DNA from 3 places in the Blautia marasmi genome. Region 1 is predicted to be linked to each of the others. Evidence: riboswitches for the same ligand, from Rfam matches in the RefSeq annotation. Region 1 holds a riboswitch; each other region holds the start of a gene.
The links. Region 1 has a riboswitch for ZMP and ZTP ahead of C6P39_RS16885 (IMP cyclohydrolase). Riboswitches for the same ligand answer to the same signal wherever they lie in the genome.
Positions count from the first base shown of each region.

Region 1 (9,755 bases):
AAGGGGTACGGATCATCGAGGAAGGCCAGAATGGGAGGACAACGGTTTGGGATGATCCCATTGAAGGCACGAAAAATGGTCTGCAATACCTGATCCCCTGCCTGGAAAGCCACAGTCCCCTGGATGTGGTGGTATTAATGCTTGGGACAAATGATATGAAACAGAGGTTTTCCCTGACTGCCGCCGATGTGGCCGCAGGGGCGGAAAAACTGGTTAAAACCATAAAGATGTATTTTCGTGAAGATCGTGAGCCTATGCCGGAAATTTTGCTGATATCCCCTTTAAAGATCAGAGAAGAAATTATAAGTCACAAATTTTCGCCCATGTTCGGCGGGGAGCGTGCAGTGAGAATATCAAATGAGCTGGCCGGTTATTACAGAGAGGCGGCCAGGCAGCAGGGCTGCGCTTTTTTGGATGCCGCGGCAGTGACACTGCCCTGTGCGGAGGATTCCGTCCATCTGGATCCGGAGGGGCACAGAGCGCTTGCCGGGGCTGTAACAGAAAAATTGAGGGAGATCCTCCGGGAAAGGAAGTAAGGGATTTGAATAATTTAGGAAGAAATGACGCGTGCTGGTGCGGAAGCGGAAAAAAATATAAGAAATGCCATGGACCTTTTGATGATAAGCTGAACCATCTGCAGTCCCAGGGCAGGATCGTACCGAAGCGTGAAATCATTAAGACGGCAGAACAGATCGCGGGTATCAAAAAAAGCGCTGAGATCAATGTTGCCATATTGGATTATGTTGCGGAACATATCAAAGAGGGGATTTCCACAGCCGAGATTGACCGCTGGGTATATGACATCACCACAAAGGCCAATGCCGTGCCGGCACCCCTTAATTATGAGGGATTTCCAAACAGTGTCTGCACCTCCATCAACAACCAGGTGTGCCACGGCATTCCGTCGGAGGAGATCGTACTTATGGAGGGGGATATCATCAATGTGGATGTATCCACGATCCTGAACGGATATTATTCTGATTCCTCCAGAATGTTCTGTATCGGTGATGTGGGACAGGAGAAAGAGCGTCTCGTGCAGGTTACAAAGGAATGTGTGGAGAAAGGGCTTAAGCAGGTAAGACCCTGGGGATTTCTGGGGGATATGAGTCAGGCAGTCCATGAACATGCAGAGAAAAACGGCTACAGTGTGGTGAAGGAGATTGGAGGCCACGGTATTGGGCTGGAGTTCCATGAAGACCCGTGGGTGGGGTACATTGGCAGGGCTGGCACCGGTATGGTCATGGCGCCGGGGCTGCTGTTTACTATAGAACCCATGGTGAATATGGGGGCCAGTGAGATCTTTATTGATGAGGATGACGGGTGGACGGTTTATACAGAGGATGGACTGCCTTCCGCACAGTGGGAGATCATGGTCCTTGTGACCGAAAACGGCCCGGAGGTCCTGGCATGGTAAAGACAGCCGGAAAACGGGTGAAAATTTATCAATGGACCGAGAACGGACTGGATATCCAGGTGACGAAAAAAGCCATTCGCAATATGTATCTGCGTGTGGGGGCGGACGGAAGTATCCGGGTTTCCGCGCCTCTTAAAATGCCGGAGTGCGATATCAGAAGATTTATCCGGGAGAGAATGGATTGGATAGAGGAACATCGGAAGAAGAAGGGCCAAAACCTGCCCCCCTGGGAAATATACGAAGGTCAGGATCGGGAGGCAAAAAAACAGGAATGCAGAATGCGTCTTGAAAAAATACTGCCCCGTGTCATACAGGAGTGCGAACAGAAAGTGGGAGTCCACGCAGAGGAGTGGCGTCTGAGGGATATGAAAACCAGATGGGGAACCTGCAATGTGGAAAAAAAGAGGATCTGGCTCAATGTCTGGCTGGCGGAATATCCGGAAGAGTGTCTGGAATATGTGGTCACTCACGAACTGGTGCATCTTCTGGAGCGGGGGCACAACGGGATTTTTTACGGATATATGGATGTGTTCTATCCTCGGTGGAAAGATGTGAAAACCCGCTTAAACAGCGGGGTGCAACCGTAAGTTTACATGGAATTATTCAAAAGCAGCAGAAAATTGGCACAGCAGGCGGTCTCCTATGCGGAATTGCTTATATTGTGCTGGGACAGAAAAAATAGAAAAATGGAGGAAGACACATGAGTCTGGCAATTGCGACACTGAAGAAGGGGGAAGGACGTTCCCTGAAAGCGGGAGGTCCGTGGATATACGATAATGAGGTGGCCAGTATCCTGGGAAGTTTTGAGAATGGGGATATGGTGATGGTACACGATTTTGACGGTTATCCCCTGGGAAGAGGGTTTATCAACACCAACTCCAAGATCAGGATCCGCATGATGACACGAAGATCAGAGCAGGAGATAGATGAGGGATTTCTGCGAAAACGGGTGAGGGATGCCTGGGAGTACAGGAAAAAGACAGTGGATACCGGCAGCTGCCGTGTGATCTTCGGTGAGGCGGATTTTCTGCCCGGACTTGTTGTGGATAAATTTTCTGATATTTTGGTGGTGCAGTCCCTGGCGCTGGGGATTGACAGGCTGAAAGGGAAGATCCTGGAGCTTTTGAAGGAGGAGATGGCGCAGGACGGCGTAGTCATCCGCGGCGTTTACGAGCGCAGTGACGCCAAAGTGAGAAGGCAGGAAGGGATGGAGCTTGTCAAAGGGTTTATGGGGGAACCTTTTGATACCAAAGTGGAGATTTGTGAGAATGGAGTAAAATATCTGGTTGATGTGGAGGATGGTCAGAAGACCGGTTTTTTCCTGGATCAGAAGTATAACAGGCTGGCGATTCAGAGATTATGCAAAGGAGCAAAGGTGCTGGATTGTTTTACACACACAGGGTCATTTGCTTTGAATGCAGGGATCGCAGGTGCAAAGAGTGTGTTGGGAGTGGATGCTTCCGAACTGGCAGTGGAGCAGGCCAGGGAAAATGCCGCGCTGAACGGGCTGTCAGAGACAGTGAAATTTGTGTGTGAGGATGTGTTTGAGCTGCTTCCCAAGCTGGAGGAAGAGGGGAAGAAGTTCGATGTGGTGATACTGGACCCGCCGGCGTTTACCAAGTCCCGGAATTCTGTTAAGAATGCGGTGAAAGGGTATCGGGAGATCAATCTGCGGGCTATGAAGCTGGTGAAGGACGGGGGGTTTTTGGCGACTTGTTCCTGTTCGCATTTTATGTCTTATGAGATGTTTACACAGACCATCGGGCAGGCCGCAAGGAATGTGCATAAGAGGCTGCGGCAGGTGGAGTATCGGACGCAGGCAGCGGATCATCCCATACTTTGGGCGGCGGAGGAGTCTTATTATCTGAAGTTTTATATTTTTCAGGTGTGTGAAGGGTAGGAGGGAAAAAGAGGATGGACGGCAAGGGAAGCAAAGGACCGGGGGAAGGAAGAGTTATCCAGTCCTCTGTATCCCTTGCCTGGTATTGGCCGGTTTGTGAAGGGAGGGTGGTGATTTAGAATGCGTATAGGAATTTTTTGATAAAAATTGTCAAAAAGCGTTGACAAGGGGAAGATTACGTGATAATGTTTAAATTGCTTATATGACTGACGGAAGTGGAATAAACCACAGGGAGTATAAGCGTAGGAAGCCGACCGTCTGGGCAAGTATGTTCAGAGTGTGGGCTTTTTTTGTTGTTATGTTTTATTAGGGTAAAGTTGCCGATGGATTGGCAGCAGATGATTATGGTCAAAATGAGAAGGAGAAGGAATTCATGAAAATGTTATCACTTGAGAATGAATTGAGAGAAAATGCATACCCTGGAAGGGGAATTGTTATTGGTAAGTCTGAGGATGGTACAAAGGCAGTTACGGCATATTTTATCATGGGCAGAAGTGAGAACAGCAGGAACCGTGTGTTCGTGGAAGAGGGAGAGGGTATCCGCACCCAGGCATTTGACCCGTCTAAGCTGACTGATCCCAGCTTGATCATATATGCACCGGTACGTGTGATTGGCAATAAGACAATTGTAACGAACGGTGACCAGACCGATACGGTCTATGAAGGTATGGAGAAGGGGATCTCTTTTGAGCAGTCCTTAAGAACTCGTGAGTTTGAGCCGGACGGCCCTAACTATACACCGAGAATCTCCGGTATTATGCAGGTGGAGAATGGAGCATACCATTATGCCATGTCTATTCTGAAGAGCAGCAACGGAAGTCCTGAGGGATGTAACCGTTATACATTCACTTATGAAAATCCGACAGCCGGGGAAGGACATTTTATCCACACTTATATGCATGACGGCAATCCGCTGCCAAGTTTTGAGGGAGAACCGAAACTGGTAGGAATCCCAAATGACATTGATGGGTTTACAAAGAATGTTTGGGAGAGCCTGAATGAGGACAATAAAGTGTCTCTGTTTGTGCGGTTTATTGATATTGAAACCGGAAAGTATGAGACAAGGATCATAAATAAAAACAAATAAGTAAGAAGCATAGAGGAGAACAGGAATATGAAAGAATTAGCGTTAAAGTACGGATGTAATCCGAACCAGAAACCTTCCAGAATTTATGTTGCTGACGGCAGCGAGCTTCCTATTGAAGTTCTCAGCGGCAAGCCGGGATATATTAATTTCCTGGATGCTTTTAATGGCTGGCAGTTGGTGAAAGAACTGAAAAAGGCTACCGGACTTCCGGCTGCAACTTCTTTTAAACATGTATCACCGGCAGGCGCGGCAGTTGGGATTCCCATGTCAGATGTACTGAAAAAGATTTACTGGGTGGATGATATGGGTGAATTATCACCGCTGGCATGTGCTTATGCAAGAGCAAGGGGCGCTGACAGAATGTCCTCTTTTGGTGACTTTATTTCCCTGTCTGATGTGTGTGATAAAGACACAGCTATGCTGATCAAGAGAGAAGTTTCCGATGGTGTGATCGCTCCGGGATATACAGAGGAAGCACTGGAAATACTGAAACAGAAGAAAAACGGCAATTATAATGTGATCCAGATCGACCCGGATTATCAGCCGGCTCCGCTGGAACATAAAGAAGTGTTCGGCATCACATTTGAGCAGGGAAGACAGGAACTTCCTATTGACGATGCGCTGCTTTCCAATATTGTGACAGAGAATAAAGAAATCCCGGCAAACGCGCTGATGGATCTGAAGATATCTCTGATCACACTGAAATATACACAGTCTAATTCCGTCTGTTTCGTAAAAGACGGACAGGCGATCGGTATCGGCGCAGGCCAGCAGTCACGTGTACACTGTACCCGTCTGGCAGGCCAGAAGGCTGATAACTGGTGGCTGAGACAGTGCCCGAAGGTGCTGGATCTGCCTTTTATCGACGGTATCCGCCGTGCTGACAGAGATAATGCCATTGATGTTTACATCGGTGAGGAATACATGGATGTTCTGGCTGATGGGGCCTGGGAAAAGATTTTCAAAGAGAAACCGGAAGTGTTCACACGTGAGGAAAAACGTGCATGGCTTGACAAACTGACGGATGTCACATTAGGCTCTGATGCATTCTTCCCGTTCTCAGACAATATCGAGCGCGCCAACAAGAGCGGCGTTAAATATATCGCAGAGCCGGGCGGCTCCGTACGCGATGATGCAGTGATCGAGTGCTGCAATAAGTACAATATGGCGATGGCATTTACAGGCATACGTCTGTTCCATCACTAAATAATTTCGCCTCCGCTTTGGGCAGAGATAGGACCGGGTTTCCGGTTTTATCCCTGCCTTTATTTTATTGTCAGCGGGGAAGCCGGGGATTTTTTGGGGAGGAATAGGTGGGGATGTCCGCCTGGGTCTGACAGCATGGGAATATGATAAATCAAAGTTACTGTTCACAGGCCACTGTACCGGGAGGCGTTTTCATGCCAGAAGCATGAAAATCCCGAGGCAGCCAGCGCCATATGGGGCAGAATGCTCCATATCTGTGCATCGTGAAGCGTGTTACCGGACACGGAGTGAACAGTAACAAATCAAAGAAATTTGAAGGAAAAAGACATGAATTTCACTTGTAGTCTATACGGTTCTGACTTATAATGAAGTCACATAATGCACAATCACAAGAGGAGGAAAACAAGAGATGGAAGGCATGATGAAAGTAGCAATAATGACGGATATCCAGAAGATGGATTTTGAAGAAAGACCCATCCCGCAGCCAAAGGACGACGAAGTTTTGGTAAAGCTGGATTATGTGGGAATCTGCGGCTCGGACCTGCACTATTATGAGACAGGGGCTATCGGGGATTATGTGGTAAAACCACCATTCGTACTGGGCCATGAGCCGGGCGGCGTTGTAGTGGAAGTGGGCAGAGAGGTAAAGCATCTGCAGGTTGGTGACCGTGTGGCTTTGGAGCCGGGAAAGACCTGCGGACAGTGCGAATTTTGTAAAGAGGGCAAGTATAATCTCTGCCCGGATGTAGTATTTTTCGCAACTCCGCCGGTTGACGGTGTGTTCCAGGAATACGTGGCACATGAGGCGAATCTCTGCTTCAAGCTTCCGGACAATGTAAGTACTCTGGAGGGCGCGCTGATCGAGCCTCTGGCAGTTGGATTCCACGCCGCGATCCAGGGAGACGCCCATCTGGGACAGAAGGCAGTAGTCGTGGGTGCAGGCTGCATTGGCCTTGTTTCCATGATGGCATTGAAGGCCAGAGGTGTCAGCGAAGTTTACGTTGTTGACGTGATGGACAAACGTCTGGAAAAGGCCATGGAGCTGGGAGCTACAGGCGTTATCAATGGCATGAAAGAGGATGTTGTAGAGAAAGTAAAAGAACTGACCGGCGGCAGGGGAACGGATCTGGTGATTGAGACTGCAGGCGCAGAAGTGACATCCAGACAGGCAATTCTCATGGCCAGAAAAGGCTCTACCATTGTATTTGTGGGATACAGCAGGACAGGGGAAGTAACACTGCCTATGAGCATTGCCCTTGACAAGGAGCTGACCTTTAAGACCGTGTTCCGCTATCGTCATATTTATCCTATGGCGATCCAGGCTGTTGCGGATGGCAAGATCAATCTGAAGGGAATCGTGACGGATGAATTTCCGCTGGATGAGGCGGATAAGGCGATGGAGTTCTCTATGAAGAATAAGGCGGATATTGTTAAGGCTGTTATTAAGATCCATGAGTAATAAAATAGTCAACAGATATATGTTTTTCTGATTTAAGTGCTTCTTACGGCAAAGTGTAGATAAGAGCAGAGTTAATACAGTGTGAAAGCATATAAAGCGAGTGGCATGTTGGCCGCTGCATTTAGGAAACCTAGGTGCAGCGGTCTTTTTGCGTTGTGAATTCACGGTACAAAGGTAAAAAAGTAGGATATTCCTTGGAAATCGAAAAAACCATGTGAAACATATGAAACAAAAATGAAACAAATGAAACAATATTGACATTTTACACAGCTGTTTTTATAATGAGTCTCATAAAGTTAGTTGAAAAGCACAAGGAAAATGTGGAAAAATTTGGTTAAAAGCATATATTGCACAAAAGAGAGGTGATGAAAATGGGGCAACCATAAGAGATGTAGCAAAAAAAGCAGGAGTATCACCGGCTACTGTTTCAAGATATTTTCACGGAAAGAACATTGTGACAACAGAAGCTGCAAAGAGAATTGAAGAAGCTGTCCGGGAACTTGCATATACACCTGTGTATAAACAAAAAAATCCCGGTGTCATAGCTGTTCTGATACCGAACCTGAAGCTGGCATATTTCAGTGAGGTGTTGAAAGAACTGCTGGAAGCTGTGCCAAGATACGGATACAGAATGGTATTTATCCCTGTTATGGAACGGGGGGAGGCGTACAAACAGTTTTTTAAAGAGCTGGACATCACGGGAGTCATTTATCTGGAGGAAAATGCAGACCAGGATATGCTGAATTACATAGCTGCAAAAAATATCAAGACGGTTATGTTCGGGGCTATCAGTGCTGACAAGAGATGTAAGATGATTCATATCAACGATTTGGCAGCCGCACATGAAGGGGCCAGATTTCTGCTTGATCTGCAGCACGAACAGATACTGATCTTATCCGATCATCCTAAGAGCATCAGTTCCGGATTTCAGCGTATTACAGGTTGTAAGAGAGCTTTTGAAGAATACGGTCTGGAGTTTGATGAAAATAAAGTGAAGTATGGGGAATTGACATATGACAGCGGTTACCGGATGACAGCGCAGGCGATCAGAGAGGGAGTATCATTTACTGCTGCCTTTGCATTCAGCGATGAAGCAGCGCTGGGAGTAATTAGTGCATTATCTGAAGTGGGGCTGAAAGTCCCGGAGGACGTATCTGTGATGGGATTTGATGGAATCAGTTTATCCAGACAGGTGACACCAAAACTGACTACGATCAGCCAGCCTATTAAAAAAATGATAGAACAGACTTTGGATACGTTCCAGAATCAGAAAAAGGAGGAAAATATAGAAATTACATTGCCCTATCGGCTGGAACAGGGAGATACCTGTATTATCAACCGGAAATGTAAAGCAATAACAAAGGAAACTATAAAAGAGAATAAAAACACGGAAAGATGAAAGGTATGGAGGTACAAAATGAAAAAAAGAATGTGTATGATGCTGGCACTCTTAATGGTAGGTTCTCTGGCGGCCTGTGGGAACTCCCAGACAGATGCAGGTAAAGACGAGGCAAAAAAGGAAAACAGCTCAGAGAAGACAAAAATATCATTTGCCCTTTGGGATGAAGTGCAGAAACCGGTATTTGATGAGATTGTGGAGAAATTCGAGACGGAAAATCCGGATATTGATGTGGAACTACAGCTGACGCCGTGGTCACAGTATTGGACCAAGCTGGATGCAGCCATGGGTTCTGACAGTGCAGCAGATGTGTTCTGGATGAATACATATCTTCCAAAATACGCGGAGGCCGGTGTTTTGGAACCATTGGACGAATATATTGAGAAGGACAAGATAAATATGGATGACTATGTAAGTGTTGTAAAAGATGCTTACAATTACAACGACGTACAATATTGTATGCCGAAAGGAATGGACACCGTACAGGTCTTCTATAACAAAGGTATTTTTGAGAAATACGGTGTGGAGGAACCGCAGGCAGGGTGGACCTGGGAAGATATGAAGGGTCTGGCAGGACAGTTAAAATCTAAGATTGAAGAAGCAGGCTCCGATGAATATCCGATTTTGATGGAACTGGATCCGCAGCCATCTTTCTTTAATTTTATCAACCAGTCAGGAGGTTATGTTCTGAGTGATGATATGAAGAAGGCAGGATTTGACCAGGAAGGAACCATAAAGGCATATACAGATATGGTGTCGCTTATGGATGAAAACCTGATGCCCGGAAGTGAAGTGCTCTCCGATACAAAGGGAACAGATCTGTTTCTGTCCCAGAAGGGAGCGATCCTTTTTATGGGCTCCTGGAAAACGGCAGTCATCGATGAGGCAAGCTTTGCAGAACAGGTGGGAACCATTGCCATGCCCGCAAAGGAAAGCGGAAATCAGAGTGTCATCGGCGGTCTTGGCTATGCGGTGAATTCCAGCAGCAAAAATAAAGATGCAGCTTGGAAACTGGTGAAATATCTGGCAGGAGAGGAATCCAATAAAATGCAGGCAGAGGCAAAGATCGATGTCCCTGCACTGATCAGTGCACAGCAGTATTACAAAGCAGAACATGTGGATGTAAATGTGATATTTGATGTGGCAGAGACAGGATTTCCTTTCCCAACGTCATCCAGTGTGGCAGAATGGCTTCCCACTGTAAATGAAATCTCAGCAAAGATATTTGCAAAGGAATTGACTCCGGAAGAAGGATGTAAACAGATGCAGGAAGCAACACAGAGCGCTTTG
Region 1 covers NZ_OIWX01000001.1:3,898,913-3,908,667, forward strand. Annotated here, with positions in the region: gene C6P39_RS16865 (SGNH/GDSL hydrolase family protein) at 1-536, shown strand, start outside; gene C6P39_RS16870 (methionyl aminopeptidase) at 542-1,414, shown strand; gene C6P39_RS16875 (M48 family metallopeptidase) at 1,408-2,001, shown strand; gene C6P39_RS16880 (class I SAM-dependent rRNA methyltransferase) at 2,115-3,314, shown strand; ZMP/ZTP riboswitch at 3,507-3,585, shown strand; gene C6P39_RS16885 (IMP cyclohydrolase) at 3,688-4,401, shown strand; gene C6P39_RS16890 (phosphoribosylaminoimidazolecarboxamide formyltransferase) at 4,429-5,607, shown strand; gene C6P39_RS16895 (NAD(P)-dependent alcohol dehydrogenase) at 6,017-7,066, shown strand; gene C6P39_RS16900 (LacI family DNA-binding transcriptional regulator) at 7,413-8,465, shown strand; gene C6P39_RS16905 (ABC transporter substrate-binding protein) at 8,484-9,755, shown strand, end outside.

Region 2 (9,755 bases), 1.2 Mb from region 1:
ATCCTCTCATAAACCATATCCGGTTATCATCTTCTGAGATTAACCATATTATAGACGGTCAGCTTGGCAAAGTCAATTTTTACAAGTGTTTTCCCTCCAACTTTTCGACACGAGCTCCTTTATTATAAGAAAAGTACCGGTCCATCTCAAAAAAGTCAGCGGATCCACAACACCTTAGCCCTTGCTTCCCCCATCCTTGATTTTAACTCTCCAATATGTTATCCTTGTATAAACTTTAAGTTAATGCCAAAAGGAGGTTCAATATGTATAACCATATGCTGGATACCTTTCTAGCGGTTGCTGACTGCGGCAGTTTTACCAAGGCGGCTGCCCACTTGTATATCTCTCCCACCGCTGTTATGAAGCAGATGAACGCCCTGGAAAATCATTTGGATGTAAAATTGGTAGAGCGCACCCCATCCGGCGTCCGTCTGACGGCTGCAGGAACTGTTATTTACCGGGACGCCAAATTCATGATCGACTATTCCCAAAAGTCCCTTGCAAACGCCAAAGCTGCCCTCCATGCAAATGATACTACTTTCTGCATCGGCACCTCTCTTTTAAATCCGGCAAAGCCATTTATGGATCTATGGTATCGGGTGAACAAGGAGTTTCCTGCGTATAAGCTGCATCTGGTTCCTTTTGAAGATGATCATGAAGGGATTTTGACTGAAATTGAACAATTGGGAGAAAAATTCGATTTTCTGATCGGTGTGTGTGATTCCAAAGAATGGCTTTCCCGCTGCAACTTCCTCCCTCTGGGGCGATACCGAAAAATGATCGCCGTATCCAGGGAACACCCATTGGCAGGTAAAGAACAGATCCATATAGAAGATTTATATGGTGAAACATTGATGATGGTTGAGCGGGGAGATTCCGGCGTCAATGACTTTCTGCGCAGCGATTTAGAAAAACACCATCCTCAGATCAGAATAGAGGACACCCCTCCGTTTTATGATTTATCGGTGTTTAACCGCTGCGCAGAAACAGGAAACATTCTCCTCACCATTGAATGCTGGCAGGAAGTCCATCCGGGACTTGTATCTATTCCGGTAAATTGGGATTATAGTATCCCTTATGGTTTGCTGTACAGTTTTGATGCGCCTGATGATGTCTGCAGGTTTGCAGAAACGGTAAAAACTCTCATATAGAGCAAGGCTCTTCCGCTTTATTCCAGCAGACTCCGCACCATCTCCGCATCAAAAACCACTTTTGACAAATGATTCACTTCAATCTGATACAACGCATTGGCTGCCATATGCTCTGCTGCCTGCTCCAGATCACGGATACCGGTAGTGTCCGCATATTTTTCCACAACTGCGTCATAAGCCTCTTCCGTCACAACGCATTCATCTTCCTGCAGACCCATACGTCCCAGGACTTTCGGCAGGGCATACCGGGAGAAAATGATCTTCTTTTCTTCCGCCGTATAATCCGGAATATCAATGACAGCAAAACGCGACATGAGCGGTGCACTGATCTGCTCCTTATCATTGGCTGTGGCTATGGGATATACGCCAACAGTGGGAACCATACATTCAATATAATTGTCTGTAAAGCCCAGGTTATCAAGAAGGGTCAGAAGGACATCTGCCGGATTTCCATTGCCTTTTCCCGAAGAGGCCTTATCCAGTTCGTTGATTATAAAGACAAGGTTGGATTCACCTGCCATAGAAAAAGCCTCCATAATAATTCCCGGCTTTGCATTTGCATAGATACGGGAGCTTCCGGTCAGCTGTTCCGGGTCGTTGATAGAACTCATATCCAGCGTTGTCCAAGGCAGTTTTAATATACGTGCAACCGCATAAGCGATCTGGGATTTTCCCGTTCCGGCAGGTCCCACCAGTAAAATACCGTATGCCGGCAGGGTATGGGTACGGTTGATCTGTATGATTGTCTCCATGATCCGCTGTTTCACCCGCTCCATACCGTAAAGCTCTTCATCCAGAATTCTGCGTGCCTCCTGAGGATCAATAGCCTCAAAATAATTGTTCTTCCACTGGATATTCATCATGATGGAAAGTGCGCGCTGGGCATGGCGCCTCTCCTCCGGGGATACCTCATGGGAACGGGCAACAGCCAGATTTCTCCTTGCCCAAAGGCGGATATTATCCGGCATCGTCTTGCCTGCACAGGTCATGAAGTCCGTAATGCTCTGCAGACTGGTGAGTTTCATACTGTCACCGGTCTCCTCCTGGTCTTCGTCCTCATTCTCCTCCACAGGCGCACTGCCTGCCAATAGTCTTTCTATCATAAACTGCAGAAAACCATCCTCAGCGGAAAGCTTGGTTCCCCCACCGAAAGCGATCTCCCGAATCTTGTAAACCGCATAGCCGTCCTCCCTGTTCTTGCCGGACAGGCGCACATTGATGTGGTTATCACCCAGCCAGTGGATCAGGCTGACAAAGCGGGCATCTATCTGCAGAATATCTGCGCTGACCGTTTTGTCTTCCTCCTTGAATTCAAATGCCGTCTGCTGATTCTGATTGGCAAAGACACCGCAGGAATGGTGCTTCCATTTCCGCTCATGGTTGTCCAGAAGCAGGATGGGCCTGTCCGGGGAGGCTGTATTCTCATTGGAACGAAACACGGTGTATGTACATTGAAACTCACTCTTCTTTTTATTGTCCGAATTGCTGAAATCAAATACTGGCATAATTGCGTACTCCTTTTGTTATATTAGATCCTCACACATACCATGTGATAACTGCTGATACACGTGCTGCCTTACAGTATCACTTCAAACTGCAGGTTCCCTGCAAGTATGTAGTATACCTATTTTTTTATTCTTTTACAAGCTCATTTGTGCTTTGCCGGCACAAAATATTTTTATTTTTTTCTTGACATAGCGCATTTTCTATGGTAATCTATAGAAAGTGTTTTGATAAAGCCTTGATTTCGCATATATCCGTAAGTCATTCTTTTATTAATGATTTACTGCTGTATGCGTTTTTTGTTTTGTAAAATGCATATAAAAATTAGGAGGTATCTTTCATGAATAAAGGTACAGTAAAATGGTTTAACTCAGAAAAAGGTTTCGGATTTATCACAGGGGAAGACGGATCTGATGTATTCGTACATTTCTCAGGGATCAATTGCGATGGTTACAAATCTCTTGAAGACGGCCAGGCCGTAACTTATGATTTAACTCAGGGAAACCGCGGTATGCAGGCTGTTAATGTTTGTGCCGCTTAAGCCGGAATATCATTTCACTATCGTATCAATGCCTGCACACGATCTGCAGTGACAGGCATTGATGCCCTGTATGTTAACTAGTCAGAGCTATGGTTAATATTACAGCTAAGTCGGCGGGGTTTATACATTATTCCTTGCTGGCTCAACCTAAAATCTCATTCAATTTACATATATTTCTATAAAAAATCCCACCCTCATTATTTCCCAATCTCATATATCCTACTGACATTTTTTCAAGACCTGCATATAATAAAAGCAACAAATAATGCTCAGGTACACATATTATGAACAATGATCCCCGAGGCACGATCATCCAGCAAGGTAATGTTATGCGCATAGATAATGCTCTTGTTGAGGATGTGTTTTGTTACGATAACAAGATAGGACATATCCTTGTATCTTACGCGGTCCCCGAAGCAAACCAGACCGTCTCGATACAAAATCTGCGTTTAAACGTGGGAAGGAACACGGTCATCCTGGATACATTCGGCAGGCGTATTGACTCATGCCAGATTCAAAAAGGCATGTGGGTAAATGTTGTGTTCTCTTCACGTATGACCAGAAGTATTCCGCCACAGGCAAATGCTTATCTGATCCTTGTCAAGAGACAGCCCCGCCCACAGACCAGTACCACAACGGGAAGGATCGCTTCTATTGATCTGAGAAACCGATTCCTCTATACAGGTAATCCAAACGATATAAACAGTCAGACCAGATTTGTCATAACTGATGACACGGTCATTTTAAATCGTTCCGGTATTCCGGTAAATCTCCGCTTTCTCCGTCCCGGACAGATGGTCAGGATCACCCACGCAAACTTCCAGACAGCCAGTATCCCACCACAGACCACTGCCTTCCGGATACAGGTAATATAAGAAAAAAAGCTGGCATCTCATACAAAAATGCCAGCTTTTTTCACCATTACATCCAGCAAAGAGAATGCTATGGTATCACAGTACAATCCCCAGCATCTCTATCAGGATTCCCCAGAACACGCCTGTTCCGTATAAGATCCCAATGAGACCCAGGTTTTCTTTCACACCCTTATTGGTCCTGCAGAGCACCAGAATACCTACGCCCGCACCTACCAGTAGTCCCGCCATCATCTGTCCGGCGCCCAGAATGCCGGTCAGGTAGAGTTGGGTGATCACCACAGAGGAGGCACAGTTAGGAATCAATCCTACCAGTGCGGCCAAAAATACACCGACAACCGGTTTTGTGCTGATAAAGTATCCAATCTTGTCACTTCCCACCAATTCCACGCAAAATCCGATCACCAGGGATATGAGAAAGATGAAGACCGTAATCTGAAGCGTGTGTAAAAAAGCCGATCTCATAATGCTGCCGTTCTCACAATGGCAGTGTTCGGATTCGCACAGATCATGGATATCTTTCTCATGATGTTCTCTGTGTATATGATTATGTTCTTCCCGCTCTCTCCTCTTCTTGCCGCCAAAACGCCATAATACATCAATGGCAAACCCGGATACAGCTCCAAGAACAATTTTCAGACCCAGGATCCGCAGGATTGTACCTGCTGCCACAGATTCGGAGATAAAGATAGGAAGCATTTCATCTGAAGTGGAAAGAAAAATAGCCAGCAGAGTTCCCGCTGATATGACGCCTCCGGAGTAAAGGCTGGCTGCGGCCGCTGAGAACCCACACTGGGGAAACGCACCTGCCACACCGCCAATGAGAGGACCAAAATGCCCTGACTTCTGCATGATCTGCTTGGACTTATTCTTTGTTTTATGTTCCAGATATTCCATGACCAGATAAGTCAGGAACAGGAAAGGAATCAGCTTGGCTGTATCCAGCAAAGCATCTAAAATCACGTCAAGTATCATATCACAGCTCCCTTCCGCAGCAGAATATTTATTCGCATTCCAGTTTCTAATAATAGCATAAATGCAGGACAAACTCAACGCCGGATTGTTATTTTTAGCAGATACTCCCAAAATGCAGAGCGACAGCGGAAATCTATCATATCAATTTCCGCTGCCGCTCTTCCTATGCGTTCAGATAGCCTGTATATTCACTTGTATGAAGCAGCCGGTTGGCATTCTCCACCCGCTCTTTCGTGGGAGGGTCAATCCCCTGCAGGGGATAAGGGATACGCATATCCTGCCATTTAAAGACCCCCAGCGTGTGGTATGGCAGCACTTCAAAGCGCTGAACATTGCCCAGGCCTTTTACAAATGCGTCCAGCCGTATCAGATCTTCGTCATAATCGTTCCGTTCCGGCACGAGAACATGGCGAATCCATACCGGCTTGTTGATCTCGGCCAGATATCCGGCCATATCAAGAATGTTTTCGTTGCTGCATCCTGTCAGGATTTTATGCTTTGCGCTGTCAATCTGTTTGATGTCAAGGAGAAGTAAATCCGTAACTTCCATAAGGCGGCTGAATTTATGGAAAAACGGGTCGTGCCTGGAAAACGGATTTCCGGAAGTATCCAGGACCGTATGCACCCCTTCTTCCTTAGCCTTTGTAAAAAGCTCCAGCAAAAAATCCATCTGGAGCAGCGGTTCCCCGCCGCTGACGGTTATTCCGCCTTTCTCTCCCCAGTAGGCTTTATAGCGCAGAGCCTGCCCTAGCAGCTCATCTGCTGACATCATATCCATGGAGCTGGTGCTCCAGGTATCCGGATTGTGGCAGAACTGGCAGCGCATCCTGCAGCCCTGCAGAAAAATCACAAACCGGACCCCCGGCCCGTCCACGGAACCAAAGCTTTCGATCGAATGGATGGAGCCTTTTCTCGAACTAAATGCGCTCATGTGCGGAGCGGGCGATCACGTCAAGCTGCTGCTCGCGTGTCAGATCAATGAATTTAACCGCATAACCGGATACACGGATCGTAAAGTTGGCATACTCCTCTTTTTCCGGATGTTCCATGGCATCCACCAGTTTCTCGATACCAAACACATTCACATTTAAGTGATGTGCTCCCTGGTCAAAGTATCCGTCCAGAATGTGCATCAGATTGTTGATCCTCTCCTCCTCCGAATGTCCGATGGCACCCGGATTGATGGTCTGTGTGTTGGAGATTCCGTCCAGTGCCCACTCATATGGAAGCTTTGCAACAGAGTTCAGGGAAGCCAGAAGGCCGTTTTTCTCTGCACCGTAGCTTGGGTTTGCACCGGGTGAAAGCGGTTCTCCCGCTTTTCTGCCATCCGGCAGCGCGCCTGTTGCTTTTCCGTAAACCACATTGGATGTGATAGTCAGGATGGAGGTGGTCGGCTCGGAATTCCGGTAGGTCGGATATTTTTTCAACTTTTCCAGGAACGTGTGCAGCAGCCATACCGCAATATCATCTGCTCTGTCATCGTCATTACCGTAGCGGGGAAAATCACCCTCTGTCTGGAAGTCCACTGCCACGCCTTCCTCATCCCGCACAACTTTTACCTTGGCGTATTTCACAGCGGACAGGGAATCCACCACATGGGAAAAACCTGCGATCCCTGTTGCAAAAGTTCTGCGCACATCTGTATCGATCAGTGCCATCTCTGCTGCTTCATAGTAATATTTGTCGTGCATATACTGGATCAGGTTCAGGGTATTTACATACAGCCCTGCCAGCCAGTCCATCATAATTTCATATTTGCGGACAAGCTCATCATATTCCAGGTAATCAGATGTGATCGGTTTGTATTCAGGTCCCACCTGAACCCTTGACTTCTCATCCATGCCGCCGTTGATGGCATATAAGAGGCATTTTGCCAGGTTTGCACGGGCACCGAAGAACTGCATTTCTTTTCCTGTCTGGGTGGCTGATACACAGCAGCAGATGGAATAGTCATCTCCCCATACCGGCCGCATCACATCGTCATTTTCGTACTGGATAGAACTGGTCTCCACAGAGATAAATGCAGCATATTTCTTAAAGTTTACAGGCAGTCTTGATGAGTAGAGAACCGTCAGATTCGGTTCCGGTGCAGGCCCCATGTTCTCCAATGTGTGGAGGATTCTGTAATCTGTCTTTGTGACCATGGAACGGCCGTCCTGACCCATGCCTGCCACCTCCACGGTAGCCCATACCGGGTCTCCGGAGAAAAGCTGGTTGTAAGAAGGAACACGGGCAAACTTGACCATTCGCAGCTTCATGATAAAATGGTCTACCAGCTCCTGTGCTTCTTTTTCTGTCAGTGTACCGTTTTCCAGATCTCTCTGCATGTAAATATCCAGGAAAGTCCCCACACGGCCCACACTCATGGCTGCACCGTTCTGTGTCTTGATGGCAGCCAAATACCCGAAATACAGCCACTGAACTGCTTCTTTAGCGTTCTGTGCCGGTTCTGAGATGTCATATCCATAGCTCATAGCCATTTTTTTCATATCGGCAAGGGCACGGTACTGCATGGAAATCTCTTCTCTCTGACGTATGATCTCATCTGTCATGATACCGCAGCCGCAGTTATCGTAATCTTCTTTTTTCTTTTCCATCAGGAAATCAACACCGTAAAGCGCCACTCTTCTGTAGTCACCCACAATACGGCCACGGCCATACGTGTCCGGAAGTCCTGTGATGATCTTGTTATGACGGGCTTTTTTCATCTCCGGTGTGTACGCATCAAAGACACCCTGATTATGCGTTTTATGATATTCTGTAAAGATTTTATGAAGCTCCGGGGCCGGTGTATAGCCATTGGATGTACAAGAATCCTCTGCCATTTTAATACCGCCATAAGGCATAAATGCCCGTTTCAGTGGTTTGTCGGTCTGAAGCCCTACTACCTTTTCCAGGTCTTTTAATTCTTCACTGATGTAGCCCGGCCCATGGGAAGTCAGTGAGGATACGATCTCCGTATCCATATCCAGAACGCCGCCTTTTGCACGTTCCTCTTTCTGCAGTTTTGACAGTGCAGACCAGAGTTTTTCCGTTGCTTCGGTGGGGCCTTCCAGGAACTCCTGATTTCCTTCATACGGTTCGTAGTTGTGCTGGATAAAGTCACGTGTATTGACCTCTTCCTTCCAGATTCTACCTTTAAATCCATCCCATTGTTTGAAGTTATTCATCTTTGCAAGTCCTCCTTCTAAGACAATAATTGCGTAGAAGCTGCCTTTAGACCGGACCGGATATATTAAAAAAAGCCGGTCCTATCCAGACAACTTCTGCCCAGACGGTCGGCTAAATCAACGTTATACTCCCTGTGGTTCATTCCACTTCCGCCAGTCATATAACATCTGTAGTATAAAGCATTTTTTTAAGAATTGTCAATAAAAGGAACGAATCTTTTATGTTCTTTTTAGTAAACATATTATAAAAAATATTACAGATTACCGAAACGGATAGCCATTTGCAAAAGGAGGTAATCTGTACATATGGTTCAATGGTCCGCTGCCCTTTCCCAGATCAAGCCCGTCCTCAAGCGCACCGGTTAGGTAATTCTTGGCATTCTTTACGCTTCTTTCCAGAGGGTATCCTGCAGCAAGACTACAGGCAATGGCGGAAGACAAGGTGCATCCCGTTCCGTGTGTATTGGGATTTTCTATCCGCTTTGACGAAAACCAAGTACATCTGCCCTTCTCATATAAAAGATCATCCGCTCCATCTTTCAAATGGCCGCCTTTTATTAGAACCGCACCGGGGCCATACTGTGCTATTTTTTCTGCAGCCCGTTCCATATCCTTGGGGCTGCCCACAGAAAAACCACAGAGCGCTTCCGCTTCCATAAGATTTGGTGTCACCACTGCTGCCAGAGGGAAAAGTTCCTCTTTCAGCGCTTCAGAGGCATCCTTCGATATGAGTCTGCTGCCGCTTGTGGATATCATGACCGGGTCTAATACCACATCCTGTGCCCGGTATTTTTTCAGCCTTCCGGCAATTTCCCGTATGATCTTTTCGTTGGAGACCATACCGATTTTCACTGCATCCGGACGGATATCTGTGAAAATGCAGTCCATCTGTTTACCCACAAATTCCGCGTCACACTCCTGTATCCCATATACACCTGTTGTATTCTGCGCCGTGAGTGCCGTGATCACACTCATGGCGTACATCTTATGGACTGTTATGGTCTTAATATCCGCCTGGATTCCGGCTCCTCCGCTGCAGTCTGATCCGGCAATCGTCAATACTTTTTTCACATTTTCCGCCCCCAATCTTCCCATTTTTCAAGATAGATATCTGCCAGTCTAAGCAATTTTTCTCTGTCTTTTTCAGAATAAAGATCACGTATGACTGCCAGTAAAAATCCGGCTTTTTTCGCTGTTTCTGCTGCAAAATATGCATCTTCCAGCACTAATGTCTCTTCTTTTTTTGTACCGATGATCCCCATCGCCTGCTCATATATCCGTGGATTTCTTTTACCGGCTCCTGCCTCCGTACAAGTAAGAATACCGGTAAAATAAGAATCAATCCCGTTATTTTTAAGCGCAGCTTCTATAAGAGGCCTGTCTGTGGATGTGGCGATACACATTCTGATACTGCGGCTCTTTAAATCATCCAACACGGAAAGCAGTCCCGGTTTGATCCGGATCTCCTCTTTGTAACAGTCATATATCATGGTGTTAATCTCGTCAATGATTTGGTCGTTCCGGAGCAAGATCCCATAGCTGG
Region 2 covers NZ_OIWX01000001.1:5,064,853-5,074,607, reverse strand. Annotated here, with positions in the region: gene C6P39_RS22165 (LysR family transcriptional regulator) at 264-1,151, shown strand; gene C6P39_RS22160 (AAA family ATPase) at 1,169-2,656, opposite strand; gene C6P39_RS22155 (cold-shock protein) at 2,995-3,195, shown strand; gene C6P39_RS22150 (hypothetical protein) at 3,480-4,070, shown strand; gene C6P39_RS22145 (putative manganese transporter) at 4,146-5,042, opposite strand; gene pflA (pyruvate formate-lyase-activating protein) at 5,206-5,973, opposite strand; gene pflB (formate C-acetyltransferase) at 5,960-8,212, opposite strand; ZMP/ZTP riboswitch at 8,304-8,383, opposite strand; gene thiD (bifunctional hydroxymethylpyrimidine kinase/phosphomethylpyrimidine kinase) at 8,474-9,283, opposite strand; gene C6P39_RS22125 (HAD family hydrolase) at 9,280-9,755, opposite strand, start outside.
Region 2: it holds a riboswitch for ZMP and ZTP, as region 1 does, so the genes downstream of both, pflB (formate C-acetyltransferase) here and C6P39_RS16885 (IMP cyclohydrolase) in region 1, are expected to answer to the same signal.

Region 3 (9,755 bases), 2.5 Mb from region 1:
GCGTTGGAGTGTTGGGAAGAAGAGGGAGAAAAAGAAGCCGCGGGGCGGCTTCAGAATTGGGAGTAGAGGAAGGGGGGAGCAGTGGAGAGGTTGGCGGTCATGAAGTAGAGGTAAAGGAGCATGAGGAGGGCGTAGAAGGAGAGGACTTGGAGGAGGAAGCGGGTTTTGGGATTTTTTTTAAGGTTCTTTATAAAAGTTGTAAAGGCTTTCATTGATCAGTACCCATCCTTTCCGTCCGATGTGGACTTGGTCTTCAAAGAAGTATTTGGTGTATTCGTCGGCTGAAAAATCGGCAAGCTCGGCGTTGTAGGTTTCGGCCAGGCTTTGGATGTTGGAATAGTAGGTTTCTCTGGCGGTCTGGGGGAAGCCGGTGTAGTCGTAGTAATAGCCGTTTACAGGCAGGACTACAAGTAATGGCTTGATGTCCATGTCACGGCAGACATTCAGGAAACAGCGGAGGTCATCGTACTCCGGGGAGGAACCGTAGCCGTGGATGGCTTTTTTGTTGCAGTCTTTCTTTTTGGAAAGGCGCGGTTTTAGTTTTTTGTAGTTTTTGTCATCTATGTAGAACTGGTTTTCCTGATAGCGGGCACCGTCTTCTTCGGCTTTGGAAAGCCATTTGGTCCAGTTGATGGAAAGATTGCCGGCGGGTGGACTTGGCTTTTTGGCGGTTAGGTCAAAGAGAAGGGGGACCGTTATTTTTTCTTTCTCGTTCAGGAAGCTCTGCCAGGCGTTGGCTATGAGAGTGTCCTCGCTTGTTGCGGTCTTGGTGTTCCATACACGTTCGTAGGTGGTCAGACGGTTCTGGGTTTTGGGGTCGTCTTTCAGAAGGGTGTGGGTGCGGTCTATGATGTACTGTTTTGTCTCTTTTGAAAGGGTCTCGTTCTGCAGCATACCCATGTAGTCATTTTCCGAGAAACGGGATGCAAAGGCCTGGGGCAGGACACCCGTTTTTCGGAACCACTGTGGGGATAGGAACAGAACGGCTTTTTTCTGCCCCTCCCCTAAAGCGCTGAGGGCAATGGCATGGCTCAGGGACTGGTAATAGCCCGCGCCTATGAGCATGGGCTGAAAGTCACTGTCAGCAAACATGGATGAGGGATGGTAGGGGGTGTCCTGTCCGTGCATGAACTCGGAAGAGCCGAATACCAGAAGGCTGTGGGAGTTCAGGTTTTGTTTTATGGTTTCGCGGGATCGTGTTTTGGTCTCATTGGCCCATGTGGAAAATGTATGGGAGTCCGGGATTTTCTTGTCACGGACAGTCAGATGAATGCCTGCCGCAGTGACAAGGAATAGTACGAAAGCCGTGAAAAATGCAGTCAGTCTTTTCATGTTTCTTGCGCCTGCCTTTCCTGGGTCAGCATTTGGATCTCACGAGAGCCAGAATTTTCTCCGGGGTATCCATCTCATCTCTGGTGACTTCTGAGGGGGCAATGACAACGCTGCATTCCTCCTCAAGACCGGCGAGGAGTTCGGCAAATCCCAGAGAGTCCAGAAGACCGGATTGGAAAAGTTCGGTTTTTAAGTCTTCTTTTACAATGTCATCCTCACAGATTTCTGCTAATAGATCTAAAATTTTTTCTTCCATTTTTCATTTCTCCTTTTTAAGTATCATTGATGGTCACCGGGCAGCGTGTTTGCTGCGTATAGGTGCCGATGCTGGATATCAGGCGGTTAAAAGCTCCAGAAATTTTCCGGAGAAGATAAAGAAGCCGAATATCACCAGGTTTATGGTAAGCAGCCAGGAGACTGCTTTGTATAGTCTTTGGTTTTTGTGTTTTTTGTAGAAGCCTGATTTTTTCTGGTAGACCTCTGTTGCTGACAGCAGTATACCGTGGTAGAGTCCGTAGAGGATGTAAGAGGGCGTGACGCCGTGCCATAATCCCATGACGCCCATATTGACAATAAATCCGGCGCAGGCTCTGTTCAGGCGGGTGGAGAACCATTTTTTCTTTGAGCATTTCATAATGAAACGGGTGAATAGGAAATCACGGAACCAGTGGGACAGGGTTATGTGCCAGCGGTCCCAGAATTCTTTTATATCCAGGCTTTTGAAAGGCGCCCGGAAGTTGTCAGGCAGCCTTACGCCCAGAATATATGCGGTTCCCACTGCCATAAGGGAATATCCTGCAAAATCAAAGAACAGGTAGAAACCGTACAGCCAGGCATACCCGGCGGCGAAATACCAGGGGGCGCCGCGCTGCCCCATGGACTGTTCACATATGGTGAGCAGTGTGTAGAGCTGAGTGCCCAGCGCCAGTTTGTAGACCAGGCCCAAAAGAAGTTTAAAAATGCCTTCTCCCAGCATTTCCAGGTATTCCGCCCTCGGTATGGTGCGCTCCCAGTCATCGTGAAAACGGCGGCTCCGGTCAATGGGTCCGGAGCTGATGGAGGGGAAGAAAAGGAGGAATCCTGAAAATTCCAGGAGTGGAATCTCCTCAATGATTCCGTCGTAAATCTCTATGACCATCTGAATGCTGCGGAAACTCATATAAGAAATGCCCGTGAATCCGAAAATGTTCATGTGAAACAAGGGCGATAGTTTACATAATATCAGTGGCAGCAGCATGGCTGCCAGAAACAGATAATACTGTTTTTCATTCCTGCCGTTTTTTCTGCGGACAGCCGCATAGCCGCGTACCACCAGGTAAGACCATGCGTAAAACAAAAGCAGGTAGAGGAACTGCCTGGGACTGTGGCCGAAAACCAGGACGATAAATACAAGGGAGACAGCCAGGGTGTAGTGGCCCATCTTTTTTTCCATGATGCCCAGAATGACGGCGGGTATCAGGAAGAGAAAAAGGCAGACAAAGAAGGAAAGCCCTTCGTAAAAACTCAAAGAACCAGGTCTCCCAGAGCTTTTCTGTCAACTTTTCCGTTTCCGGTCATGGGAAGACGGTCCATGAATACGAGTTTCTTAGGTATCATGTATTCCGGAAGGAATGTGCGCAGTCCCTCTTTCAAAGTTTCTGCGTAATTGCGCTCCGGCGCCGTCATGCCGGGGCAGACCAGATAGGCACTGATGCTTTTGACACGCCCCTCCCTCGTGTTTGGGAGTACGGCGGCTTTTTCTATCTGAGGGAGGCGGAGAAGATTATTTTCAATATCCTCCAGCTCAATTCTGTATCCGTGCAGCTTGATCTGCAGGTCTATGCGTCCGCAGTAATAGAGCATTCCGTCTTTCAGATACCCTTTGTCACCTGTGCGGTATGCCTGCTTGATGATGCCCTTATTGGTATACGGGTAAAAGCGGCTCTTGGTCTGTGTGGGATTCTGATAGTAGCCGGGGCTTACCGTATCACCTATGATCATTATCTCCCCTTTTTCCCCTTCCGGGAGTACACTGCCGTCCGGACCGCAGATCTGCAGCAGAGTGCCAGGTTTTGCCCTGCCCACAGGGAGAGGAGAAGGGCTGGCTGCCAGTTCCGGGGTTATCTCCACCTGGGTGACTGCCACGGTGGATTCGGTGGGGCCGTATGTATTCATGACTTTGGCATCAGGAAAGCGTTCCAGGAGCTTTCGGGCTGTCCGGTTCGTAAGGGTTTCCCCGCAGAATAAAAACAGACCAAGGTCAGGCAGGCAGGCCTGGGCAAAGGCTGGGTCTGACAGGCACACATCCGCAAAGGACGGTGTGGAGACCATAATGGATGCCCCGGAGCATTTCAGGGAATCCAGCAGTCTCCGGTAATCCTTCTGCACATCTTTTGTCAGACACCAGAGCGTTCCGCCCACTGCCAGACAGGTGTACAGATCCATAACAGATAAATCAAAGGAGAAGGGGGCCTGATTCAGAAACACCTTTCCCTTTTTGGCATTGGTTGGAGTTCCAAGGGTGATGGACCAGTCCAGAAAATTGCTTAGATTGGTTTCCGTGATGGCAACTCCTTTTGGGGTACCGGTGCTTCCGGAAGTAAATATGATATAGAAAACATCATCCCCGGAAACCGGCTTTGGTCTGCCGGTTTCCAGACAGCCATTCATACAGGATAGATCCGTATGCACGATAATATCAATATCCTCCAGGGATAGTGTACGTTTGTCCCTGCATTCAGCCCGCAGAGGAGAGAGGGATAAAAAGACAGGTGAATCAAGGGCGTCCAGGATCATTTCCGCACGGGAATCCGGTACGGAGGTGTCAATGGGGCAGTAGGCCCGGCCCGATTTCACACATGCCAGGAAGGATACAAGCATCAGGGGATGTTTGTGCCCGTACACTGCGATGGGGGAACGGTTCTGTCCGCATAGCTGCTCAAGATGGCAGGCCAGGCGGGAAGAATATAACTCCAGCTCCCCGTAAGTAACAGACAAGCCGTCACAGCAGATGGCTGTTCTTTCCGGGCAGATGGAGGCATACTCAGATATCTGGTTCAATATATTCATAAAAATCACCTCAGTTTCGACATTTTTCTTACCTTTTCATTACATCATAAAATTTAAAAGAAATTGCAGGCTCAATTTAAAAGAAATTCTAAAGAAAACCTTTCGATTCATTAAGAATCAATCCCTTGTTTCCTAGCTGTGCAGTGACAAAAATTCTACATCCAATGTATTTTTTATGAATAATTATGCCGCGGTACTTGCGTAAAGCAGGCAAAACGAATATAATTCACAGTAGAATAAAACGGACAAGGAGAACATATATGAATAAGAATTTTGATGTTATCGCGCTGGGCGAGCTTTTGATCGACTTTACGGAGAACGGTGTGAGCGGACAGGGAAATCCCATCTTCGAGGCAAATCCGGGCGGGGCGCCGTGTAATGTGCTGGCTATGCTGAATAACCTTGGAAAAACTACATCTTTTCTGGGGGTTGTGGGAAAGGACCAGTTCGGTACATCCCTGAGAAGTACACTGAACAGCCTGGGTATTGACACCAGCCATCTGTATGAGAACGAGGAGGTCCACACAACACTGGCATTTGTCCATACGTTTGAGGACGGGGACAGGGACTTTGCGTTTTACAGAAATCCCGGTGCGGATATGATGCTGAATGTTGAGCAGATCGATGAAGCATACATAAGATCAGCCAGGGCATTCCACTTCGGAACACTGTCCATGACCCATGAAGGGGTGCGCAAAGCCACTGCCAAAGCCATTGATGTTGCAAAGGAGGCCGGACTTCTCATCTCTTTTGATCCGAACCTGCGTCCCCCTCTGTGGAGCAGCATGGAGCTTGCAAAAGAACAGATCGCCTACGGCCTCTCAAAATGTGATTTGCTGAAAATTTCAGAGGAGGAGCTGGAATTCATGACCGGAACCAAGGATGTGAAGGAAGGCGCCCATATGCTGCTTGCACAGTATCCTAATCTGAAGCTGATGAATGTAACCATGGGAAAAGAAGGGAGCACTGCGTTCCATGAGGGCAGAGAAGTGTTCCATGCGCCGTTTTTACAGGAGAATACAATCGAGACAACAGGGGCCGGGGATACCTTCGGCGCATGTGCGCTGAATTATGTGCTGGAGCACGGAATGGAAGGCCTTACAGAGGAACAGCTCTATGAAATGCTGGAATTCTCCAATGGTGCCTCCTCTCTTATTACTACAAAGAAGGGCGCCCTCCGTGTTATGCCTAAAAAAGAAGAGGTATTAGCGTTTATCGCTGGAAAATAGAGTAAAATTGTCGAAATATTGTTGTGAATTTTTAATATAATACAGCATTGACAGTAATCGGAAATTGTGATAAATTATAGACATAACAAAATAATAGTTTTGATTTCTGACGGATTACAATGTGGAGCACCACAGTGAAGTCAAAATGTAAGTGAGAGCCGACCGTCTGGGCAACGTTTGTAATTGTGTAATTGACAAATGTTGCCCTTTTTTTTCAAAGAGGTTCATACATAGACAGTGGTGGCAGGCAGAAGACAAAGCTATTGCTATGAAAAGGAGGGTATTAACATGGGATTCAAATCAGACATCGAAATCGCACAGGAGTGCACAATGGAGCCAATTACAAAGATTGCAGAAAAAGCAGGTATTGATGACAAATATCTGGAGCAGTACGGTAAGTACAAAGCTAAAATTGACTACAATCTGTTAAAAGAATCTGATAAACCGAACGGAAAACTGGTTCTGGTTACCGCTATCAACCCGACACCTGCCGGTGAAGGAAAGACCACAACAACAGTAGGTCTGGCTGACGGCCTTCAGAAATTAGGAAAAAATGTAATGGTAGCGCTCCGTGAACCATCCCTGGGACCGGTATTCGGTGTAAAAGGTGGTGCCGCAGGCGGCGGATATGCACAGGTAGTTCCAATGGAAGATATCAACCTGCATTTTACAGGTGATTTCCATGCGATCGGTGCAGCGAACAATCTGCTGGCAGCAATGCTGGATAATCACATTTATCAGGGCAACGACCTGAACATTGACCCAAGAAAGATTACCTGGAGAAGATGCGTGGACATGAATGACCGCCAGCTTCGTTTTGTAGTTGATGGTCTTGGCGGAAAGACAAACGGCTGTCCGAGAGAAGATGGATACGATATCACAGTTGCTTCCGAGATCATGGCTGTTCTGTGTCTGGCAAAAGACATTACAGACCTGAAGGAGAGACTGGGAAGGATCATCGTTGGTTATACATATGGCAAGGTTTCCGAGCAGAAACCTGTTACAGCTCATGATTTACATGCAGAAGGTGCTATGTGTGCACTGCTGAAAGATGCTCTGAAACCAAACCTGGTTCAGACTCTGGAGCATGTACCTGCAATCGTTCACGGCGGACCGTTCGCTAATATCGCTCATGGATGTAACTCAGTCATTGCTACCAAGATGGCACTGAAATTAGGTGACTATGCTATCACAGAAGCAGGATTCGGCGCGGACTTAGGTGCAGAGAAATTCCTGGATATCAAGTGCCGTATGGCTGGCCTGACACCGAGCGCAGTTGTTATCGTAGCGACTGTACGTGCCCTGAAATACAACGGCGGCGTACCGAAAGCAGACTTAAATAACGAGAACCTGGAAGCTCTGGAGAAAGGTCTTCCGAACTTACTGAAACATGTAAGCAATATCACAAATGTTTACAAACTTCCGTGTGTTGTTGCGATCAACGCATTCCCGACCGATACCAAGGCAGAGCTTGACCTGGTAGAAGCAAAATGTAAAGAACTGGGCGTAAATGTTGCACTTTCCGAAGTTTGGGCAAAAGGCGGCGAAGGCGGCGTTGCACTGGCTAAAGAAGTGGTACGTCTTGTGGAAGAGAAGAATGACTTTACATTCTCCTATGAGCTGGAAGGAAGCATTGAGGACAAATTAAACCAGATCGTTCAGAAGATTTACGGCGGCAAGAAAGCGGTTCTGACAGCAAATGCTCAGAAACAGGCTGCTCAGCTGGAAGCTCTTGGATATGGAAACTGCCCGATTTGTGTGGCTAAGACACAGTACAGCCTGACAGATGACCAGACAAAACTGGGTGCACCGAAAGACTTTGAAGTAACCGTTCGTAACCTGAAGATTTCCGCAGGTGCAGGCTTCATTGTTGCTCTTACCGGAGAGATCATGACCATGCCTGGTCTGCCGAAAGTTCCGGCTGCAGAGAGAATTGATGTTGATGAGACAGGAAAGATCTCCGGTCTGTTCTAATAAAATTCCATATTGAAAACTGAATAAAGATGAAATCAGGTACGGTTAAAGCCGTACCTGAATTTTGTATGCATACGTTAGCGAAAGAAGCGGGGGAAAATATATGTATTTTGATGAATTCAGTGCAGTCTGTAATGCGGCGAAAGGTAAGATAAACTTCATGGAGAACAATACCTTTGGTTTTATGGTATCCTCCATCACTGCAGGGCTTTTCATTGCATTCGGAAGTTTTGTAACATTTACTCTGGGAACACCATTGAACGCAGCGGGGTCCCCAATGCTGAAAGCCGTGCAGGCCTTTGCATTTGCGGCAGCATTGAGCCTTGTTATTATGGCGGGTGCCGAGTTGTTTACAGGCAACAATATGGTTCTTGGAAGTGCATCCTTCAGTGGATGTGTGCCCTGGGGCAAGACAGTCAAAGCATGGATCTTATGTTATATCGGAAACTTTTTAGGTTCTCTGTTAGGTGTTGCCGGCTTCCAGCTTACCGGAGTGCCAAAAGGTGATATAGGAGCTTATTTTGCACAGGTAGCTGCCGCAAAGATGTCTCTGACACCTGTACAGCTTCTGGTAAGGGGAATCTTCTGTAATATCCTGGTATGTCTTGCCGTATGGTGCGCATTAAAGATGAAATCCGAGTCAGGAAAGCTGATCATGGTATTCTGGTGTATTTTTGTATTTATGATCTGCGGATTTGAGCATAGTATTGCCAATATGAGTATTCTGGCAGTTGGAATCTTAAATGCAGGGGATGCAGCAGTCAGCGTAGGAGGTTATTTCTATAATCTTTTATTTGTAACCATCGGTAATATGATAGGCGGCGTGTTCTTCGTGGCAGGTCCGTACCATGTTATGACCAAATCAAAAGCGCTAAATTCGTAATATAAAGGAGCGGTCAGAATCTGTTTGGAAAAAAGACAGATTTTGGCCGCCTTTTTTGCATATAATGGAGAGATACCGCAAAGACCAGGAGCTGTTATGCAGGATCAAAAGCTGGAAAATCTTTTGAATCTGGCCTTGGATGCCACACCGCAGGAACGGGAAAAGTCCCTTGTACTGGATGTGGGGTTTGAGCCGGAAGAGAGAAGGTGGGATTTAATTGTAAAATACTCCGGAAGTCTGCAGGGCGCGCTGAACCCGGAGATAAAGGCTGTGGAGCTTTTGGGTGGATTTGCCATACTTTCTGTTCCGGAGAACCAGATCGACAGTCTTTCGGAATATCCCCAGATAGAATTTATTGAAATGCCTAAGCGGCTGTTTTTCGCGGTGGAGCAGGGGCGCGCGGCTTCCTGTATTAATCCGGTGCAGAGCGGGTTTTCACCATTGGGACAGCCGCTTTTTGGGGCAGGTGTTCTTGTGGGCTGTGTGGATTCCGGGGTGGATTATGCCCATCCGGATTTCCGCAATGCAGACGGGAGCAGCCGTATCCTGAGACTGTGGGACCAGACTGTGCCCGGGAATCCGCCGGCCGGTTATGTCATTGGAACAGAGTATACCAAAGAGCAGATTGATGAGGCACTTCAGAAACCGACAGCGGCAGAGCGGTACGCAGCGGTCCCAAGCCGTGATCTGAGCGGGCATGGCACAGGCGTTCTGGGAATCGCCGCAGGTAACGGCAGGGCTTCCGGGGGGCTGCGCAGAGGTGTGGCCTCTGAGAGCCAGATCATAGCGGTGAAATTGGGGACACCTCAGACGGAGGGATTTCCAAGGACCACGGAACTGATGCAGGGAATTGACTACTGCATCCGCCAATCTATTGCCATGGGAATGCCGCTCGCGCTGAATCTGAGCTTTGGCAATAATTATGGTTCCCACAGCGGGGAATCTCTCATAGAGGCATATCTGGACAATGCGTCCAATCTTGGGCGGACAGTCATATGCGTGGGAACGGGGAATGAAGGAAACAAGGCAGTGCACACCTCAGGGACTCTCCGGCAGGGGGAAAGCCAGGCGGCTTCGTTCCAGATCGGTGCTTATGAAACTGGGATGAATATACAGATCTGGAAACAGTATGTGGACCAGATGGATATTTCCCTTCAGCATCCTAACGGTCAGGTGGCCGGGCCGTTTCAGGAAATACTGGGGCCCCAGCGCTTTAATCTGGGGACCACCCAGATACTGATCTATTATGGGAAACCCAGTCCGTTCAGTCTGTCCCAGGAGATTTTCAT
Region 3 covers NZ_OIWX01000001.1:1,372,637-1,382,391, reverse strand. Annotated here, with positions in the region: gene dltD (D-alanyl-lipoteichoic acid biosynthesis protein DltD) at 178-1,332, opposite strand; gene dltC (D-alanine--poly(phosphoribitol) ligase subunit DltC) at 1,358-1,588, opposite strand; gene dltB (D-alanyl-lipoteichoic acid biosynthesis protein DltB) at 1,667-2,839, opposite strand; gene dltA (D-alanine--poly(phosphoribitol) ligase subunit DltA) at 2,836-4,380, opposite strand; gene C6P39_RS06150 (carbohydrate kinase family protein) at 4,641-5,609, shown strand; ZMP/ZTP riboswitch at 5,702-5,788, shown strand; gene C6P39_RS06145 (formate--tetrahydrofolate ligase) at 5,898-7,583, shown strand; gene C6P39_RS06140 (formate/nitrite transporter family protein) at 7,687-8,466, shown strand; gene C6P39_RS06135 (S8 family peptidase) at 8,563-9,755, shown strand, end outside.
Region 3: it holds a riboswitch for ZMP and ZTP, as region 1 does, so the genes downstream of both, C6P39_RS06145 (formate--tetrahydrofolate ligase) here and C6P39_RS16885 (IMP cyclohydrolase) in region 1, are expected to answer to the same signal.